2 regions of the Micromonospora vinacea genome follow, and region 1 is predicted to be linked to the other one. Evidence: riboswitches for the same ligand, from Rfam matches in the RefSeq annotation. Region 1 holds a riboswitch; the other holds the start of a gene.
What was found. Region 1 has a riboswitch for ZMP and ZTP ahead of IW249_RS17080 (bifunctional 5,10-methylenetetrahydrofolate dehydrogenase/5,10-methenyltetrahydrofolate cyclohydrolase). Riboswitches for the same ligand answer to the same signal wherever they lie in the genome.

Region 1 (10,031 bases):
TTCATCCTGGCCGTCGACGACTCGATGGACTCGATCCTCGACTGGTACAAGGAGGAGGGGCTGATCTTCAAGGGCGGCTCCGGCTCCGGGGTCAACCTGTCGCGCATCCGCTCGTCCCGTGAGCTGCTCTCCTCCGGTGGCACCGCCTCCGGCCCGGTCAGCTTCATGCGTGGCGCGGACGCCTCCGCCGGCACCATCAAGTCCGGTGGCGCGACCCGCCGGGCGGCCAAGATGGTCATCCTCGACGTGGACCACCCGGACATCGAGGAGTTCGTGGTCACGAAGGCGCGCGAGGAGGACAAGATCCGCGCGCTGCGCGACGCCGGGTTCGACATGGACCTCGGCGGCTCCGACATCGTCAGCGTGCAGTACCAGAACGCCAACAACTCGGTCCGCGTCTCCGACGAGTTCATGTCGGCGGTCGAGAACGGTAAGGGCTTCGACCTGCGCGGCCGGCTGGACGGCTCGGTGATCGACACCGTCGACGCCAAGAAGCTGTTCCGCACGATCTCCCAGGCCGCCTGGGAGTGCGCCGACCCGGGCCTGCAGTACGACGACACGATCAACGACTGGCACACCTGCCCGGAGACCGGGCGGATCACCGCCTCGAACCCGTGCTCGGAGTACCTGCACCTGGACAACTCCTCGTGCAACCTGGCCTCGCTCAACCTGATGAAGTTCCTCCGCGCCGACGGTGGCTTCGAGGTGGAGAAGTTCGTCAAGTCCGTCGAGTTCGTCATCACCGCGATGGACATCTCGATCTGCTTCGCGGACTTCCCGACCGAGAAGATCGGTGAGACGTCCCGCGCCTACCGGCAGCTCGGCATCGGCTACGCCAACCTGGGCGCCCTGCTGATGGCCACCGGCCTGCCGTACGACTCGGACCAGGGCCGCTCGGTCGCCGCGTCGATCACGTCGCTGATGACCGGCACCGCCTACCGCCGCTCGGCGGAGCTGGCCGGCGTCGTCGGCCCGTACGACGGCTACGCCCGCAACGCCGAGCCGCACAAGCGGGTCATGCGCAAGCACGCTGCGGCCAACGACGAGATCAAGCCGACCAGCCCGGTGGCCACCGCGATCGTCCGCGAGGCGACCAAGCAGTGGACCCAGGGCAACAAGATCGGTGACAAGAACGGTTGGCGCAACGCGCAGGCGAGCGTCCTCGCCCCGACCGGCACGATCGGCTTCATGATGGACTGCGACACGACCGGCGTGGAGCCGGACCTGGCGCTGGTCAAGTTCAAGAAGCTGGTCGGCGGCGGCTCGATGCAGATCGTCAACCAGACCGTGCCGCGCGCCCTGCGCAGCCTCGGCTACCCCGAGGAGCAGGTCGAGGCGATCGTCGAGCACATCGCCGACCACGGCCACGTGGTGGACGCCCCGGGCCTCAAGCCGGAGCACTACCCGGTCTTCGACTGCGCCATGGGGGAGCGGACGATCGCCCCGATGGGTCACGTGCGGATGATGGCGGCCATCCAGCCGTTCGTCTCCGGCGCCATCTCCAAGACGGTCAACATGCCGGAGGCGGCCACCGTCGAGGACGTCGAGAAGATCTACTTCGAGGGCTGGAAGCTCGGCCTCAAGGCGCTGGCGATCTACCGGGACAACTGCAAGGTCGGCCAGCCGCTCTCGGTGGCCAAGTCCAACAAGGCCACCGAGCCGGCCGCCGTCGAGACCGCGCCGGCCGCGGTCGAGAAGGTCATCGAGTACCGGCCGGTGCGTAAGCGCCTGCCGAAGAAGCGCCCGTCCGAGACGGTCAGCTTCTCCGTCGGTGGCGCCGAGGGCTACCTGACCGCGTCGTCCTACCCGGACGACGGCCTCGGTGAGGTCTTCCTGAAGATGTCCAAGCAGGGCTCGACCCTGGCCGGCGTGATGGACGCCTTCTCGGTGGCCATCAGCATCGGCCTGCAGTACGGCGTGCCGCTGGAGACGTTCGTCAGCAAGTTCACCAACATGCGTTTCGAGCCGGCCGGCATGACCGACGACCCGGACGTGCGGATGGCGGCTTCGGTGATGGACTACATCTTCCGTCGCCTGGCGCTGGACTTCCTGCCCTACGAGCGCCGCGCCGAGCTGGGCATCTTCACCGCCTCGGAGCGTGCCGCGCAGCTGCGGGCCGAGGCCGACGCGGAGGCCGCCGCCGTCACCGGTGTCGAGCTCACCGCGATGGCGTCGTCCGCGCCGGTGGAGACGGCCAAGCCGGAGGCTGTCGCCCAGCCGGCCCAGGAGATGGCAGACGTGGCCGCCGCCAAGCCGGCTCCGAGCGTGGGTTCCAGCACCGAACTGCTGGAGGCCGTCATCGGCAAGGCCGCCGACGCACCGCTCTGCTTCACCTGCGGTACGAAGATGCGCCCCGCCGGTAGCTGCTACGTCTGCGAGGGCTGCGGCTCCACCAGCGGCTGCAGCTGACGTACGCGAAACGCGGCGCTGCCCCGGTCTCCCTCGTCGGAGGCCGGGGCAGCGCTGTTTCCGGGTCCCCTGGAGGCTCGCGCGGGAGGGCATGTTGTCGGTGGCCGTGATGCCTGTGAGTCATCTTGATGACTCACAGGCATCACACTCGTCAGGGTGTTGCGCGGTGGGGCTGCCAGCTCAGCATCAAGTGATCTCGACGATGGCGGCGGAACCAGGCTACTGGCTTGCGCGCTCGGCGGCGCGCACGGCGTTGCGGAACAGCATCGCGACGGTGGTCGGACCGACGCCGCCGACCCGGGGCGTGATCGCGCCGGCGACCGCGGCGCACGCTTCGTCCACGTCCGGTAGGAGGCGCCGGCCCTCGTAGCGGACGCCGGCGCCGATGACGACGGCGCCGGGCTTGACGTGCTCGGGCTGGACGATCCCGGGTACGCCGGCGGCGGCGACGAGGATGTCGGCGCGGCGGGTGTAGCGGGCCCAGTCCGGCACGCCGGTGTGGACGACGGTGACGGCGGCGTTGGCGGTCGGGCGCTTCTGGGCGAGCAGCATGGCCAGGGGCCGTCCGAGAGTGGCGCCCCGGCCCAGGATGACGACCTCACGACCGGCGACGGGGATCTCGTGGTACGCCAGGAGGGCTTCGATGCCGGCGGGGGTGCACGGCAGCGGGCCGGGCAGGCCGACGGCGAGACGCCCCATGTTCAGCGGATGCATCCCGTCGACGTCCTTGTCCGGGTCGATGGTCTGCAGCGCCGCGTCGTAGTCCAGGTGCCCCGGCACGGGGTACTGCACGAGCAGCCCGTGCACGGCCGGATCGGTGTTGAACCGGGCGATGGCCTGGTGCAGTTCGGCCTGGGTGGCGGTGGCAGCCAGGTGCACGTGCGGGGAGGCGAACCCGAGCGCGGCGGCCTGACGCTGTTTGATGGCGATGTAACCGGCGCTGGCGTCGTCGTCGCCGACGAGGATGGTGGCGAGGCTCGGTGTGATGCCGCGGCTGCGCAGGCGGGCGACCGCGTCGGCGGTCTCGGCCAGGACGGCTTCGGCGACGGGTGCACCCGGCAGGAGCCGGGCAAGGCCCGACGGGGTGTGCTGTTCCGCGGATTGGCTGGTCGTGGTCATGACGGTTCCTCGACGCAGGCGCCCAGGCGGTCGACGCCCGCGAGAGGCTCCCCGATGGTTCCACCATCCCCGTGCCGCCAGTCGCCGGTGCTTCGATAATGCCGCATCACCAGGGCGGTTGCCCAACTGGACCGGCAGTGCCGCCCCATACGGGCTGGATGGTTCGGTAACACCCGTGCTCCGTCTGACGAAGAAGGGGTGTGAGGGCTACGAGGGAGGACGGCCTGTGAATGAGCCGAGCCACGCCGACGACGACATCTGCGGCATCGGAGCCGATCCGGTTGCCTTCGAGGTCTTCTACCGGCGGCACCTGGAGGCGGTGGGCCGGTTCGTGGCGCGGCGGGTCGACGACCCGCATCTCGCCGCCGACCTCACCGCCGACGTGTTCCTGGCGGTGATCGAGTCGGCGGCCGGCTACCGGCCGGACCGGGGTAGCCAGATCGGCTGGCTGTACGGGGTGGCCCGCAACGTCATCGGCGACGAGCGGCGTCGGGCGGCTCAACGGCTGCGGGTGACCGGCCGCCTGGCCGGACGGCGGGACCTGGGCCCCGATGACATCGCCCGCATCGAGGAGCGGATCGACGCAGAGTCGGCGGCCCGCCGCACCCATCGGGCGCTGAGCGAGCTGCCGGAGGGCACCCGGGCCCTTGTCGAACTCGTCGCCGTGGACGGCCTCAGCGTCGCGGAGGCCGCGACAGTGCTGGGGGTTTCGCCGGTCGCCGCTCGGGTCCGCCTGCATCGTGCCCGCCGCGTCGTCCGCGCCGTGCTCGCCCGCCCCGCCACCACCCTCGCCTGATGAGACGGAGATGACGATGCACGAGATCGAACGGTCGCCGCAGGGCTTCGAGGAGCGGCTCCTCAGGGATCTGACCGCACACGTCGCCGGGCGGGCCGAGATGGCGTCGGCGGCCCATCCCGAGGGGCGCCCTAGCCGCTTCCTGCGCGGTTGGCGCCTCGCCGGAGCGTTCGGGCTGGCGGTCGCGCTGACCGCCGGTGGTCTGGCGGTCCAGACGATGAGGCTGGGCGATCAGCCGCCGCCGACGGCCAGCGCGTCGGAGATCTTCCATCTGGCGGCCGACGCGGCCCGACAGCAGCCGGAACTCACCGCCCGGCCCGAGCAGTACGTCTTCACGGAAACCCTGGCGACCGTCCGGGAGTTGCCGGACAGCGGCCCGTACCAGACCATCCGGAACCAACTGTGGCAGTCGGCTGGCGGAGTCGCGTACACGCAGGGTCGCTACCGACCGGAGACCGATCCGAACGGGTGGGGCGAGCTGAGGGTGCTCCGCATCGATGATCCCGCCGATCCCACGAAGGAGCTCGACGCGTTCCAGCCGCCGGCGTACCACGGCGACCTGCCCACCGATCCGGACGAGCTGCTTCGATACCTTCGGGAACACCCGGTCGACCTGCACCTTCCCGAAGGCGCCGACGAGGAGGCCGTGTACGGCGACGAGAGCATGGCGTACACCACCGCGTGGTCGATGCTCGACGGCTACGTGCCGCCCCGAGCGCTGGCGGCGCTGTTCGAAGTGCTGGCACGGCAGCCCGGAGCGGTCGTCATATCGGGTGACGTGGTGGACGTCGCCGGCCGGCACGGGGTGGCGATTCGGATGCCCGGTGTGATCGGCGGCAATCTGGATCTCATCTTCGATCGGGACTCCCACGTCTACCTTGGCACCCGTAATTCGGTGGTGCGTAACGGCAAGGAGTCACTGGAGTCGGCTGCCGCGCTCCTGCGGATCGCCATCGTCGACCGGCCGGGCCAGCTGCCGTGAGCGGGCCGGCCACGGCGGACCGGTCAGGGCTGGGCGAACAGGGGGCCGTAGTTCGAGCGGAACATCTGCTCGCCGAGACGGCGCATCACCAGGTCGCGCAGCGCGGGTGGGAGCCCGGTGGCCTTGTCGCGGCGGTGGGTCTGGCTGAGCACCCAGTTCGTACGGGGGCGCCGCCGCGCCTCGAAACCCCGCAGCGCGTCGGCGACGGAGTCGGAGTTGGCCAACGACGAGGCGAGCACGACGGCGTCCTCCACTGCCATCGCCGCGCCCTGGGCCATGTTCGGTGAGGTGGCGTGGGCGGCGTCGCCGATCAGCAGCACCGGCCCCCGGGACCAGGAGTCGAGCACGACCTCCTGGTTCGGCCCGGCGTGCAGGGTGCTGTCGTCGTAGTCGAGGGCCTTGAGCATGGTGGCCGCCGGCTCGGTGAACGTCGCGGCCAGCTCGTCGCGCCAGCCGGGCCGGTCGGCCACCGGGCCGTCGTTGTAGTAGCAGTACGTCTGCCCATCGCTGATCGGGATGGTCAGGAACTGCCTGCCGCGCCCCAACTGCACCGACCAGACCGGCTCGTCGTCGATGCGGGGAGCGACCCACCGGTAGGCGTACTGGCCGAGGTCGCGGGCGGCCTGGCCGTCGAAGGCGAGCCGGCGGACCGTCGAGTTCACCCCGTCCGCGCCGAGCACCAGGTCGTACCGTTGGGTGTTGTTGTCGTCGAACTCGACGGCGACCTGGTCGCCCTCCGGAAGGAGCGCGACCGGCTGGCGGCCCCAGCGGATCGGGGCGTCGCCGACGCCGTCGAGCAACGCCCGGTGCAGCTGCGCCCGGGGCAGCGACACGCACGGCCCGACGCCCTGCCACAGTGCGGCCACGTCGATGTCGAAGAGGCGACGCCCGCGCTGGTTGGCGCTGCGCTGCCGGCTGATCTCCACGGCGACGTCGGCGACCGACTCCCGCAGACCGAGTACGTCGAGCATGCGGGTCGCGTTTCCGGTGAGGTAGATCCCGGTGCCGGAGTCGGTCGGCCCGGGCGCCCGCTCGACGACGTCGATCGTCGCGCCCCACTCGCGCAGCGCGGCCACCGCCGCCAGGCCGGCGACACCTCCGCCGACGATCAGTACCCGTACACCGTCACCCCGCACGACACTTTCCTCCCCGTTGCCCTGGCCCGAACCCCCGCTGAGCTGCTGCTCAACGGTCCGACCGCCGCCGCACTCTATGAGGCGGGTGAGTCAGCGCACGGGAATGGGGGCTGAATTTCCGAGGAATGGGCTGCGACGATGAGGGCATGACGACCGCTGGGACGTACGCCGAGTTCGGCAGCCGCGAGGCGCGCGGGGTGTCGCCCACGTACGAGCGACTGTCGCAGGCCGTCGCCCGCGACGACGACCTGCTCACCCTGCTCGACAGGCTTCCGCCGGCCAAGCGGCAGCCGAATCTGCTGTTCGGCGTCGTCCGCTGGCTCGGCGGCCCGGTGAACGACCCGGTCACCTTCCACGACTTCGTGGTGACGCACTGGCCGGCCATCGAGGCGGAACTGCTCACCCGGGCCACCCAGACGAACGAGGCGGGCCGGTGCGCGGTCCTGCTGCCGGTGCTCGCCGCGTTGCCGCAGCCCCTGGCCCTACTGGAGGTCGGCGCGTCGGCCGGGCTCTGCCTCTACCCCGACCGGTACGCGTACCGGTACGGCGATCATGAAGTCGGCTCCGGTGAGCCGGTCCTCGACTGCGCGGCCAACGGGTTGGTGCCGCCGGCAGGCGTACCCCGGGTGGTGTGGCGGGCCGGTCTGGACCTCAACCCGCTCGACGTGACCGACCCCGAAGACGTGTCCTGGTTGGACGCGTTGATCTGGCCGGAGCACGGCCACCGTCGGGCCCGGCTGCGGGCCGCGGCGGCGGTCGCCGCGGCCGACCCGCCGCTGCTGGTCCGCGGCGACCTGGTGGACGACCTGCCGGCGCTGGCCGCGCGGGCGCCGACCGGCGCGACGCTTGTGGTCTTCCACACGTCAGTGCTCTACCAGGTGCCGCCGCCGCGCCGGGACGCGTTCGTCCGGTTGGTCCGCGAGCTGCCCGGGCACTGGGTCGCGAACGAGGGGCCGGAGGTGCTCCGGTACGACGGGCTGCCCGCCCCGCCGAGCGATGCGCTGCACAACGTCCTCGCGCTCGACGGGAAACCGCTGGCCTGGGCCAGAGGCCACGGTCAGGCGATGACCTGGTTCGGCTGACGCCGCCAAGCCGGCCCGACCGCCAAGCCGCCCGGGGCCCGGTCAGCTCAACGAGCCGGCTGGGGCATCCGGGCGCGCAGGGCCCGGATGAACCAGTCCACCGCCGGTGCCGTCGCATCGCCGGTCGACCAGCCGTTGACCACCGCCAACAGGTCGAGGTAGCGGTCCCGGCGGGGGTCGTTGGCCGGAACCAGCCGGTCGAGCAACCGTCGACGCAGGTCGGCGTCGTCCGGGTGACAGTGCAGGTTCGCGTACCGGCCGGTGACGGCCGCGACCACCGGGTCGGCGTCCGGGCTGGTCGGGTCGAGACCGACCGCGAGGGCGGGGGCCACCGCGTCCCGGACCACCGCGACGGCGCCCGGGCGGGGCAACCCCGGCACGTCGTGGTCGGCGGCGTGCTGTCGGGCCAACCGCCGCATCCGGGCTCGGAAATCCGGCTCCTGGCACAGCTCGGCCAGCTCCAGCCACGCCTCGACCTGCTCGATGCTGGGATCGTCCGGAAGCTCCGGTGTCATCGAGACGATCACACCCGGGTACGCGGGCTGGTCGCCGAGGCCGGCGAAGACGCTGTCCAGGAAGTCGGCCACCAACTGCCCCCGTTCCCGGGTGGTGAGCCGGGCCAGCCGGTGCAGCTCGTCCACCTCGGCCGGGCCGGAACCGCGCCTCGCCGCGACGGTGAGCACCGCCTGGCGCAGCCGCAGTACCCGGATCTGCACGGCCAACGCCTCGGCGTGTGCGGCGGCCACCTCGGGCACTGTCACCTCCTGGTTCACCACCCGCCGGATGGTGGCAAGGTCCAGGCCCAGGTCACGCAGCGTCCGGACCAGCTCCAACCGGGCCACGGCCTCCGGGCCGTACCGCCGGTAGCCGGCCGGGCTCCGGTCCGTCGGTGGCACGATCCCGCTGTCGGCGTAGTACCGGATGGTCTTGACGCTCAGGCCCGTCCGCCGGGCCAGCTCGCCGATCGTGTGACGCGTCTCCCCGTTCATGCCCCCACCCTCGTGTCTCCCCCCGGTGGAGACTCAAGCACCATCCGAGCCAGCGAGGAACGCCGCGACCGTCGCGGTGAACGCCCCGGCGTCGTCGAGCCACGGGTAGTGCCCGGCGCCCGGCTGGACGACCAGCTCGGCGCGTGGACTCAGCTCGGCGAACTGGGCCACCAGGCCCGGCGGTGCGGCCAGGTCGACAGCACCGGCGAGCAGCAGCACCGGACCTCGATGTGCGGCGAGCACCCCACGAGTGGCCGGCGGATCGAAGGCGCCTTCGGAGCTGAAGACCCGCGCCAGCTCCTCGTTGCGCTGGCCGGACTCGGCGGCCTGGTGGACCCGAGCGGCCGTGTCCCACCGGCCGTACAGGAACGGCGCGATCTCCTGCGCGGCGGCTGGCCCGGCTCGACCCGCGAGGATGGACTCCAACGCTGCTGCTGCCACCGGAAACCATGGCTCGCCGGCCCGGGCCTGGGTGACCTCCTGACGCTGCGCTGCTGTCACCTCCAGCCCGACCGCTCGGATGCTCGGGGTGGCCAGCGCGAGTCGGCCCACCCGATCGGGATGCCCGGTCAGGTACCGCAGAGCCAGGTTGGCGCCGGCGGAGTGCCCGAGCAGATCCAGCCGGTCGAGGCCCAGGTGCCCGCGAAGCGCCTCCACATCGTCGACCAGGCGGTCGCAGCGGCACGTCGAGACGTCCGCCGGGGCCGCCGACCGGCCGGTGCCCCGCGGATCGAGGATGACCAGCGTCCGGTGGGCGCCCAGACCGCCGAGGTCACCGAGGTACGCGGAGTCGCGCATCGGGCCGCCCGGCAGACAGACCAGTGGGTCTCCGGTTCCGACGGTCCGGTACGCGAGCGTGGTCCCGTCGATCGCGTCGAAGGTGGTGATCATCGGTCAGCGGACCCGCTCGTGACGGAGCAGGACCACGCCGTTGCCGAAGACGCGGCTCTCCACAAGTCGCAGGCCGGTCGGGGCGTCCGCCTCGGGGAAGAGTCGGCGGCCCCGACCGACCAGCACCGGGTGGACGTAGATCCGGTACTCGTCGATCAGGTCGTGCCGAGCGAACGTCGCGGCCAGGTCGGCCCCGCCGAGCGCCAGGTCGCCGCCCGGCTCGGCGGTGAGCCTGCGGACCTGCTCGACGTCGACCTCGCGCATGACAGTGGCGTTCCAGTCGGCGTGGTCGAGCGTGCGCGAGTAGACAATCTTCGGCATGTCCCGCCAGATGCGGGCGAACTCGCGCTCGGGGCCGCTGGCGGTCGGGTCCTGATCGGCGGTCGGCCAGTAGGCGGCCATCAGCTCGTGGCTGACCCGGCCGCTGAGGAACCCGCCCATCGGGGCGATCACGTCGTTGAAGTGCTGGTGCAACTCCTCGTCGACCTGGTGCCAACCGATGTCGCCGCCCGGCCCTTCGAAGAACCCATCCAACGACACGCTCATCTGCACAACGATCTTCCGCATGGTTCCCCTCCGTACGCGTTGACGGGTGTCGAACCCGATCGTCGTCGGACCGTACGACGA
Region 2 (10,031 bases), 1.7 Mb from region 1:
CCGCCGGTACGCCATGCCGGTCGGGGTGGCGCCGATGGCCTACCAGCGGCTGGTGCACCCGGACGGGGAGCTGGGCCTGGCGGCGGCCGCCGGCGCGGCCGGGATCCCGTACCTGGCGAGCACGCTGGGCAGCACCCCCATCGAACAGGTCACCGGGGCGGGCGCGGACGTCTGGTTCCAGCTCTACTGGCTGCGCGACCGGGCGCTCGTCCGCGACCTGCTGGACCGGGTCGTCACGGCCGGCTGCCGGGCGCTGGTGGTCACAGTGGACGTCCCGGTGCTCGGCCGACGCCCCCGGGACCTGCGCAACGCGTTCCGGCTGCCGGCCGAGGTGGTCGCCGCGAACCTCCCCGACGGTCGCGACGCGCTGGCGCACTCCGGCGCCCCCGGGGTGTCCGCGATCGCCGCGCACACCGCCGCGTCGTTCGCGCCGGCGTTGCGCTGGGCGGACCTGGCGTGGCTGCGCGAGCAGGTCGACCTGCCGCTGGTGGTCAAGGGGCTGCTGGACCCGCGCGACGCGACCGAGGCGGTACGGGTCGGCGCGGACGCGGTGGTCGTCTCCAACCACGGCGGGCGGCAACTGGACGGCTCCCCGGCGAGCGTCACCATGCTGCCGGAGGTCGTCGACGCGGTCGGGGACCGCTGCCAGGTGCTGCTGGACAGCGGCATCCGGGGCGGCACCGACGTGCTGCGGGCGCTGGCGTTGGGTGCGGCCGGGGTGCTGGTCGGCCGGCCGCTGCTCTGGGCCCTCGCAGTCGGTGGCGAGTCGGCGGCCCGGGACGCGTTGGCGCTGCTCGTCGCCGAGTTGACCGACGCGCTCACACTGGCCGGCTGCGCCGACGTGGTGGCGGCCGGCGAGCTGCGCACCCTCGGGGTGGGCTGAGGGGTGGCCGCCACCGAACCGGTCGACCTGAGCGTCGCCGACCTGCACCCCGCGCTGGGTGATCCGGCGCTGACCTCGATGAACTTCCTCAACGAGGTGTCCGAGCGCTACCCGGCGGCGGTGTCCCTCGCGGCCGGCCGGCCGTACGAGGAGTTCTTCGACCTCACGGCGGTGCACCGGCACCTGGACACCTTCCACCGGCACCTCGTCGACGACCTGGGGCACCGGCCCGAGCAGGCCCGGCGGCTGCTGTTGCAGTACGGCCGGACCAAGGGCATCGTGCACCACCTGATCGCCCGCAACCTCGCTGTCGACGAGGGGATCACCGTCGACCCGGAGGACATCGTGGTGACCGTCGGCTGCCAGGAGGCGATGTTCCTGGTCCTGCGGGCGTTGCGGGCCGGGCCGACGGATGTGCTGCTCGCGGTCGCCCCTACCTACGTCGGGCTGACCGGGGCGGCCCGGCTGGTGGACCTGCCGGTGTGGCCGGTCGCCGGTGGGTCGGCCGGGGTCGATCTGACCGACCTGGCCGCCCAGGTACGCCGGGCCCGGGCGGCGGGGCTACGACCGCGCGCCTGCTATGTGATGCCGGACTTCGCCAACCCCTCCGGGGTCAGCATCGACACCGCCCACCGGCAACGGCTGCTGGACCTGGCCGCGCAGGAGGATCTGCTGCTGCTGGAGGACAACCCGTACGGCCTGTTCCACACCGACGACGGGCCGCGCCCACCCACCCTCAAGGCGTTGGACACCGGACGGCGGGTCGTCTACCTCGGCTCGTTCGCCAAGACCGTGCTCCCGGGCGCCCGCGTCGGGTACGTGGTCGCCGACCAGCGGGTGGTCGGCCCGGACGGGCGGGTCGGCCCGCTCGCCGACCAGCTCGCCATGATCAAGAGCATGGTCACTGTGAACACGTCGCCGATCGCCCAGGCGGTGATCGGCGGCCGGCTGCTGGAGCACGGGTGCAGCCTGGTGGCCGCGAACACCCGGGAGCGGGCCGCGTACACACGGAACCTGCGCCACCTGGTGGCCGGCCTCACCCGGCGCTTCCCGGCCCTGCCGGACCAGTCGGCCCGGCCCGACCAGCCGGCGGTGCGGTGGACGGTGCCGGCCGGCGGGTTCTTCGTGGTGGTGACAGTGCCGTTCCCGGTCGACGACGCGTTGCTGGACCGATCGGCGCGCGACTACGGGGTGCTGTGGACGCCGATGGCGCACTTCTACGACGACACCGCGCCGGTGCACGCGTTGCGGTTGTCGGTCAGCGCTGTCACACCGGAGCAGATCGACGTCGGGCTGGACCGGCTCGCGGCGCTGATCATCGACGAGCTGACCCGTCGGGCGGGTTGACACACCGCGTTCATCGGATGGCAATGCGCGACGACCCGCCTGCCGCCGTCCTGGGTGGACGGTCATAATAAGCCGCATGGTTGCCTGGGAGTACGCCCTGCTCGTCCGCCGCTATCAGGGACAGGGCCGCAATTTTCACGTCTCGTTCGTCTGGTACGCGCCGGACGGGTCACGCAAGGACATCACCGCCTACGGCGACACCGCCATCGCGCATCTCAACCGTGCCGGCCGGGAGGGGTGGGAGCTGGTCTCCGCGGCCGAGGACGTCAACAACGTCCAGGGCAGCACCGAGGTCCACCGCTACCACCTGAAGCGCCCCATGGCCTGACTGTCGCACCCCGGCGTCGATCATGGAGTTGTGGTGGTGGACGAAAGTCGCGCACCAGCCCGGATCGGGCACCACAACTCCATGATCGACGGGAGCGGAGGCTAGCTCAGGTCGATGCCGGGGTAGAGCGGGTACGTGGCGAGCAGGTCGGTGGCCTGCCGGGCGACCTTGTCGGCCAGGCCCGGGTCCAGCGTGTACTTCGCCTTCGACGGGGTGCCGTCGGCGTTGGCGCCGGCGGTGGTCTGGGTCAGCACGGTGTGGATCAGCTCGGCGGTCTGGTCCATCTCGGCGGTGCCGAGGCCCCGGGTGGTCAGCGCCGGGGTGCCGATCCGGATGCCGGACGTGTACCAGGCCCCGTTCGGGTCCTGCGGGACCGAGTTGCGGTTGGTGACGATGCCCGAGTCGAGGAGGGCCTGCTCGGCCTGCCGGCCGGTGAGCCCGTAGCCGGACACGTCGATCAGCACCAGGTGGTTGTCGGTGCCGCCGGTGACGAGCTTCGCGCCCCGGCTCAGCAGCCCTTCGGCGAGCGCCTGCGCGTTGTCGACGATCCGCTGGGCGTAGTCGGCGAAGTCGGGCCGGCGGGCCTCGGCGAGCGCGACAGCCTTGGCGGCCATCACGTGCGGCAGCGGACCGCCGAGCACCATCGGGCAGCCCCGGTCCACCTGGTCGGCCAGCTCCGGCTGGCAGAGCACCATGCCGCCGCGCGGACCGCGCAGCGACTTGTGCGTGGTGGTCGTGACGATGTGCGCGTGCGGCACCGGGTCGAAGTCGCCGGTGAACACCTTGCCGGCCACAAGGCCCGCGAAGTGCGCCATGTCGACCATGAAGGTGGCGCCGACCGAGTCGGCGATCTCCCGCAGGATCCGGAAGTTCACCTTCCGGGGGTACGCGGAGTAGCCGCCCACCAGGATCAGCGGCTTGAACTCGCGGGCGGCCTCGGCCACCCGGTCGTAGTCGATCAGGCCGGTCGCCGGGTCGGTGCCGTAGCTGCGCTGGTCGAACATCTTGCCGGAGATGTTCGGCCGGAAACCGTGGGTGAGGTGGCCGCCGGCGTCCAGCGACATGCCGAGCATCCGCTGGTTGCCCAGCTCGCGGCGCAACGCGAACCAGTCGGCCTCGGTGAGGTCGTTGACCTGACGGACCTGGGCCTTCTTCAGTGCGGGGGACTCCACCCGGTCGGCCAGCACCGCCCAGAACGCGACCAGGTTCGCGTCGATGCCCGAGTGCGGCTGCACGTACGCGTGCGCGGCGCCGAACAGCTCCCGGGCGTGCTCGGCGGCGAGCGCCTCGACGGTGTCGACGTTCTGGCAGCCGGCGTAGAAGCGGCGGCCGACGGTGCCCTCGGCGTACTTGTCGCTGAACCAGTTGCCCATGGCCAGCAGGGTCGCCGGGGAGGCGTAGTTCTCGCTGGCGATCAGCTTGAGTGACTCCCGTTGGTCGGTCAGCTCGGCGCCGATGGCGTCGGCGACCCGCGGCTCGACAGCCCGGATCACCTCAAGGGCACTCCGGAATGCGGTGGATTCGGCGTTGCGGGACATGCGACCTCCAACAGACGTGCGGGAAGGCCCAGGCGCTCGGCAAACGTCCACGTGACGAGGCCGCTCCCCGATGGTTCTCCATCCCCACGCGCCAGTAACGGCCCGGGCCGATCCTACCGGGCCGGAACCGGCCGTTCGGGCCACCCTCCGGGAGGCGACCCCGCCGACGTGATTGGGCGTTGCGTCGCGGGGCACACGGTAGGTGACCACCGCGCCGTCAAGGGTGCGGCCAGGGTTCGCACAGAAGGAGTCGAGAACATGACCACACCCACCTCCGACCGGCCGCTCGCCCTGGTGACGGGGGCCTCCAGTGGGATCGGATACGAGCTGGCGGCGCAGTTCGTCGAGCACGGCTTCGACGTGGTGATCGCGGCCGAGGACGACGGCATCGAGCTGGCGGCACAGAAGCTGCGCCGCGACGGCGGCCCGCAGATCTGGTCGGTCCGCGTCGACCTGGCCCGCGAGCAGGGCGTGACGGAGCTGGTGGCCGCGGTCACCGCGACCGGACGGCCCCTGGACGCGCTGGCGCTCAACGCCGGTCGCGGAGCCGGTGGCGCCTTCGTCGGCGGCACCGACCTCGCCGACGAGTTGGAGATCGTCGACCTCAACGTGCGCTCGACTGTGCACCTGGCGAAGCGGCTGCTGCCCGGGATGGTCGAGCGGGGCACCGGCCGGGTCCTCTTCACCTCGTCGATCGCCTCCACCATGCCCGGGCCGTTCCAGGCGGTCTACAACGCGTCGAAGTCGTTCGTGCAGTCCTTCGCCGAGGCGTTGCGCAACGAGTTGAAGGACACCGGCGTCACGGTGACCTCGCTGATGCCCGGGCCGACCGACACGGAGTTCTTCGACCGGGCCGACATGGAGGACACCCCTGTGGGCTCGGGCAGGAAGGACGACCCGGCGAAGGTCGCCGAGCAGGGCTTCGAGGCGATGATGAGGGGTGATCAGACGATCACCGCCGGTTCGCTGATGAACAAGGTGCAGACCGCCGCCGGCAAGATCATCCCGGACAAGCTCAAGTCCGAGCAGCACCGCCGGATGGCCGAGCCGGGATCGGGCAGCTGACCCGTGGTGCACGACGAAGGGCCCGGCACGATGCCGGGCCCTTCGGTGTGAGCGGGTGCCTCAGGCCGTCACCGCGTCGAGCGCCTTCTTGATCGCCTTCGGGGCGGTGGGGGTACGCGGCGCGTCAGCGCGCAACGCGATCATCTTCTCGCCGATCTCCTGGAGCTGCTTACGGCCCAGCGCGTCGCGGACCTTCGGGAACCACTCCTGCTCCTCCTCCTCGACGTGGTGGGTGACGTTCTCGATCAGCACCGTCGTCTTGGCGTTGAACCGCTCGTCGTCGGCGTTCATGCTGGCCAACTCGGCGCAGAGCACGTCGGCGACGTGGTGTTCCTCGTACGACTCGAGGATGTCGTCCTCCAGGTCGGGCAGCAGTCGGCGGACCTCCGGGTACATCACCTCGTTCTCCAGATAGGTGTGCACGGTCAGTGCCTCCAGGATCTGGTCCACCAACTTCTGCCGCTGGCTCGCCGGCCCCTCCTCGGCGTCCTGGAAGGCCTTGAACAGGCGGCGCATCTCCTTGTGGTCCTCTTTGAGCAGGACGATGGCATCGGTCGACACCGGTATGACCTCCCTGAACAATCTCGGCTGGTGCGGTTCCGGTACCCCCACGCCGAATCCGGAAACAGGTGAAACCGTCTCAGACCATCGCCAGGGTGCGGGGGATCTCGTCGAGCAACTCCCGGGCCAGAAAGCCGATCCGGCCGTAGCGGGGGATCAGCCGCTGGCCGCTCACCGAGTGCGCGAACGAGCCCCAGCAGGCTGCCTGCGCCGGGTCGGCACCCCGGGACAGCAGCCCCGCCAACAACCCGGCGAGCACGTCGCCGCTGCCGGAGGTGCCCAGCCCGGCGTCGCCGCTCTCCTCCCGCCAACCCCGCCCGTCCGGTGCGGCCACGTGCCCGTACAGCGACACGACCGCCTCGTACCGGGCGGCCAACTCGGCAGCCTCGGCGTCCAGGTCGTCGCCCGGGTCCCGCCCGAGCAGGTGCCCGGCCTCGGTGACGTTGGGGGTGAGCACCACGGGCCGACCCGAGCCGACCAGCAGGTCCGGTGCGTGGCTGAGCGCACCGAGGGCGTACGCGTCGAGCACCAGCGACGTGTCCGGACGGGCCGCCTCCAGGACCAGGCTCAGCAGGCGGTTGGTTTCGTCGATCGCCTTCAGGCCGGGGCCGAGCGTCACCACGTCGGCCTGTGCGACCAGGTCGCCGAGCTGCCCGTCCCGGTCGGCGGCCACCGCGCCGTCGGCGGTCTCCGGCAGCCCGACCACCAGCGCCTCGGGCACCTGGATGCTCAGCGCGGCGGCGGTGGACTCGGCGGCGGCCAACTGGAGCACCCCGGCGCCGGCGCGCAACGCGGCCACCCCGGCGAGCAGCACCGCGCCCGGCGTGAAGCGGGAACCGCCGACCACCAGCACGGTGCCGCGGCTCTCCTTTCCACCGGCCGGCACCGGCAGCGCCCAGTCCCGCAGCAACGCCGGGGTGATCACCTTCACCTCAGACCGGCTCGGCATGGATCTCGTCCTCCCTGGTCGGCTGGGCGCCCTGCTGACGCAGGTGCTCGACGTGGTTGAAGGCGGTGAGCGCCAGTCGGTCCTCGCTGTCGGCCGACCACTCGGTGATCGAACAGTTGGCGATCACGTCCTGCCGGGTGAGCGCCATCAGCTCGTCCTCGGTCAACCCCTCCACCAGATAGCGAAGCAGGAAGACCAGCGCGTCGTGGCCGAAGAGCAGCACCCGGCACCCCTCGTGGTCCCGGCGCAGGTCGCCGAGCAACGTCCGCAACCGCAACGCCACGTCCGTCCAGGACTCCCCGCCCGGCGGCCGGTAGTAGAACTTGCCCAACCGCTCCCGACGGTCGGCCTCGTCCGGGTACCGCCGGCGCACCCCGTGCCCGGTCAGCCCGTCGAGGATTCCCAGCTCCCGGTCGCGCAGCCGTTCGTCGCGGTGCACCGGAATGTCGGTGCCGGCCAGCGCCAGCCGGGAGGTCTGCACCGCGCGCAGGTACGGCGACACCACCGCCACGTCCGGGCGCTTCGCGTCCGGAAGCTCGGCCAGCCAACGGCCGGTCGCCCGAGCCTGGTCCTCGCCGGTCGCGGAGAGCGGCACGTCCGCGTCGCGGTGGGGGAGGTCGATCAGCTCCGCGCCCGACGCCTCGGCGTGCGTCGCCGCGACGTTCGCGGTGCTCTCGCCGTGCCGGACGATCCAGAGGGTTGCCAGTTCCGCCATGCGGCCCCCCTACCCGGGCGCCGCCGACGGTAACCGTGTCCGGTCTCCGCTGTCGGTTTCGGGGCAGCGCCGCGACCTGGTGATGCGAAACAATGTGCCCGGACAGCCGACGGGGGGTCGACAATGACTGTCTTGCGAGGTCTGCGGGAAGCGCTCCTGTTGTTAGTGGTGGTCGGGGCGCTGGTCGCGGTCGCGGCAATGATCTGGGTGGCGGTCGCTGGCGGTGACTACACCGCTCGGCTGGGCATCGGGTTGGTTGTGGTGGGCGGGCTCCTCGGTGTGACGGGTGACCTGACGATGAGTCGGATCGGCATGCTGGGCCCGCGCGCCATCTTCGGCGCCGCAGGGGAGCGCGAGACTGCTGGCGGCGGGCGGGTGCTCACCGGGGTCGGCATCTTCCTCTTCGTCGGGTTGCCACTGATCGTGGTCGGCGTGCTGCTGCTCACCTGACCGAGCGCATCATCGCTGCCGCGGAAGACAGCTCCCCGGCGCCGCGCCAGTGTCCGTTCGGTGGCCGTACGGCGCGCTTGTGCGTCGTACCCTCAGGGCGTGGCGACGGCGGCGGAGGAGATCCAGGTGGGGGAGCGGCTGGTCCGCGTCTCCAGCCCCGACAAGCCGTACTTCCCGGAGCGTGGGCTGACCAAGCTGGACGTGGTCCGCTACTTCCTGGCGGTGGGCGACGGCATCCTGCGGGCGCTGCGGGATCGGCCGACCATGCTGGAGCGCTGGCCCCGCGGTGTCTTCGAGGGCGCGACGATCGCCACCCGGCAGACCAACCGGGGCGACGCGTTCTACCAGAAGCGGCTGCCGGCGGGCGCGCCCGAGTGGGTGCGCACCGCGCACATCACCTTCCCCAGTGGCCGTACCGCCGACGAGGTCGCGCCGAGCGAGTTGGCAGTGGTGATCTGGGCCGCCAACCTGGGCACTCTGCGGTTCCACCCGTGGCCGGTCACCGCCGCCGACGTGGAACGCCCCGATCAGCTGCGCATCGACCTGGACCCGATGCCCGGCGTCGGCTTCGAGCAGGTGGTACCGGTGGCGCACGAGGTGCGGGCGTTCCTCGCCGAGCTGGGCATGACCGCCTACCCGAAGACCACCGGTGGGCGGGGCCTGCACGTCTACCTGTCGATCGAGCCGCGGTGGAGCTTCGGTGACTGCCGTCGGGCGGTGCTCGCGCTGGGCCGGGAGATGCAGCGCCGGCTGCCGGACCTGGTCACCACCACCTGGTGGCGCGAGCAACGGGACCGGCCGGTCTTCGTCGACTACAACCAGATGGCCCGGGACCACACGGTGACGTCGGCGTACTCGATCCGGCCGACGCCGGCCGCGCTGGTCTCCGCGCCGCTGGACTGGTCGGAGCTGGACCAGGTCCGCCCCGAGGACTTCGATGTGCTCAGCATGCCGGCCCGGTTCGCCGAGCGCGGCGACCCGCACGCCGGCCTGGACGGTGACCGGCACTCGCTGGAACCGCTGCTGGAGTTGGCCGACCGCGACGGGCTGGAGGCCCCGCCGGAGCGCTGAGCCCGGCGCTCACGCCCAGGGGCTGCCAGCACCGTCGAACTCCTCGAAGACCAGCCAGGTGCGGGTGGACAGCACCCCGGGAATGCCCTGCACCCGGCCCAGCACCACGTCGCGCAGCGCGGCGTTGTCCGGCGCCCGCACCAGCGCGAGCACGTCGTGGTCACCGCCGAGCAACGCGGCGTGCTCGATGTAGCGCACCTGGGCCAGCTCGGCCGACACCTCCCGCCAGGTGTTCTGCTCGATGGTCAGGGCGATGTACGCCGACGTGCCCAATCCGGCCGCCTCGGGCGCCACCTGGGCCCGGAACCCGGTGATCACCCCGTCGCGCAGCAGCCGCTCCACCCGCGCGTACGCGTTGGTGCGGGAGATGTGGATGCGTTCGGCCAGGGTCCGCACCGACGTCCTACCGTCGCGGACCAGCTCGTCGAGGATCCGCCGGTCGACCTCGTCCAACGCTCGGGCCGATCGTCCCGATCCCGCGCCCCGGCTCGCTTCGTCGGCGGTCTCCTGGCTCACTGCTGGGCCCTCCGCATGCCAACCGTCCCGCCTTCCGTGTCGATCTTGAGTCAATCATCCACAAGCGGAAGCATAGGCTCACCACACGTCCCAGGAGGTTCCGCCGTGACGACCACTCCCCAGGCGGTCCGCAGGGCATCCCCGCGCACCCGTCGAACGGTCACCCCGCCCGACCCGGCGCGCTCGTTGCTACCGGACGCCGAGCCGGTCCGCCTGCTCGCCGAGAACGGCACGCCGCTGCCCGCCCGCGCCGACTACCCCGAACCACCCGCCGAGGTGCTGCGCGAGCTGTACCGCCGGATGGTGCTCGGCCGGCGCTTCGACACCCAGGCGACCGCCCTGACCAAGCAGGGCCGGCTCGCCGTCTACCCGTCCTCGCGAGGCCAGGAGGCCTGCCAGGTCGGCGCGGTGCTCGCGGTCCGCGACACCGACTGGGTCTTCCCCACGTACCGCGAGTCGATGGCGCTGGTTGCCCGGGGCATCGACCCGGTCGAGGTGCTCACCCTGCTGCGCGGCGACTGGCACTGCGGCTACGACCCGACCGAGGTGCGCACCGCACCGCAGTGCACCCCCCTCGCCACCCAGTGCGTGCACGCCGCCGGGCTGGC

Region 2: it holds a riboswitch for ZMP and ZTP, as region 1 does, so the genes downstream of both, IW249_RS24965 (glycine hydroxymethyltransferase) here and IW249_RS17080 (bifunctional 5,10-methylenetetrahydrofolate dehydrogenase/5,10-methenyltetrahydrofolate cyclohydrolase) in region 1, are expected to answer to the same signal.

Annotation. Positions count from the first base shown of each region.
Region 1 covers NZ_JADOTY010000001.1:3,587,969-3,597,999, forward strand. Annotated here, with positions in the region: gene IW249_RS17075 (vitamin B12-dependent ribonucleotide reductase) at 1-2,409, shown strand, start outside; gene IW249_RS17080 (bifunctional 5,10-methylenetetrahydrofolate dehydrogenase/5,10-methenyltetrahydrofolate cyclohydrolase) at 2,629-3,528, opposite strand; ZMP/ZTP riboswitch at 3,542-3,623, opposite strand; gene IW249_RS17085 (RNA polymerase sigma factor) at 3,755-4,324, shown strand; gene IW249_RS17090 (CU044_5270 family protein) at 4,335-5,306, shown strand; gene IW249_RS17095 (FAD-dependent monooxygenase) at 5,330-6,442, opposite strand; gene IW249_RS17100 (DUF2332 domain-containing protein) at 6,589-7,524, shown strand; gene IW249_RS17105 (MerR family transcriptional regulator) at 7,572-8,513, opposite strand; gene IW249_RS17110 (alpha/beta fold hydrolase) at 8,547-9,404, opposite strand; gene IW249_RS17115 (dihydrofolate reductase family protein) at 9,408-9,971, opposite strand.
Region 2 covers NZ_JADOTY010000001.1:5,305,798-5,315,828, forward strand. Annotated here, with positions in the region: gene IW249_RS24950 (alpha-hydroxy acid oxidase) at 1-883, shown strand, start outside; gene IW249_RS24955 (aminotransferase-like domain-containing protein) at 887-2,230, shown strand; gene IW249_RS24960 (hypothetical protein) at 2,298-2,558, shown strand; gene IW249_RS24965 (glycine hydroxymethyltransferase) at 2,660-4,096, opposite strand; ZMP/ZTP riboswitch at 4,116-4,205, opposite strand; gene IW249_RS24970 (SDR family NAD(P)-dependent oxidoreductase) at 4,355-5,161, shown strand; gene IW249_RS24975 (hemerythrin domain-containing protein) at 5,222-5,722, opposite strand; gene IW249_RS24980 (NAD(P)H-hydrate dehydratase) at 5,802-6,671, opposite strand; gene IW249_RS24985 (histidine phosphatase family protein) at 6,655-7,386, opposite strand; gene IW249_RS24990 (hypothetical protein) at 7,510-7,836, shown strand; gene IW249_RS24995 (DNA polymerase domain-containing protein) at 7,936-8,907, shown strand; gene IW249_RS25000 (Lrp/AsnC family transcriptional regulator) at 8,917-9,423, opposite strand; gene pdhA (pyruvate dehydrogenase (acetyl-transferring) E1 component subunit alpha) at 9,529-10,031, shown strand, end outside.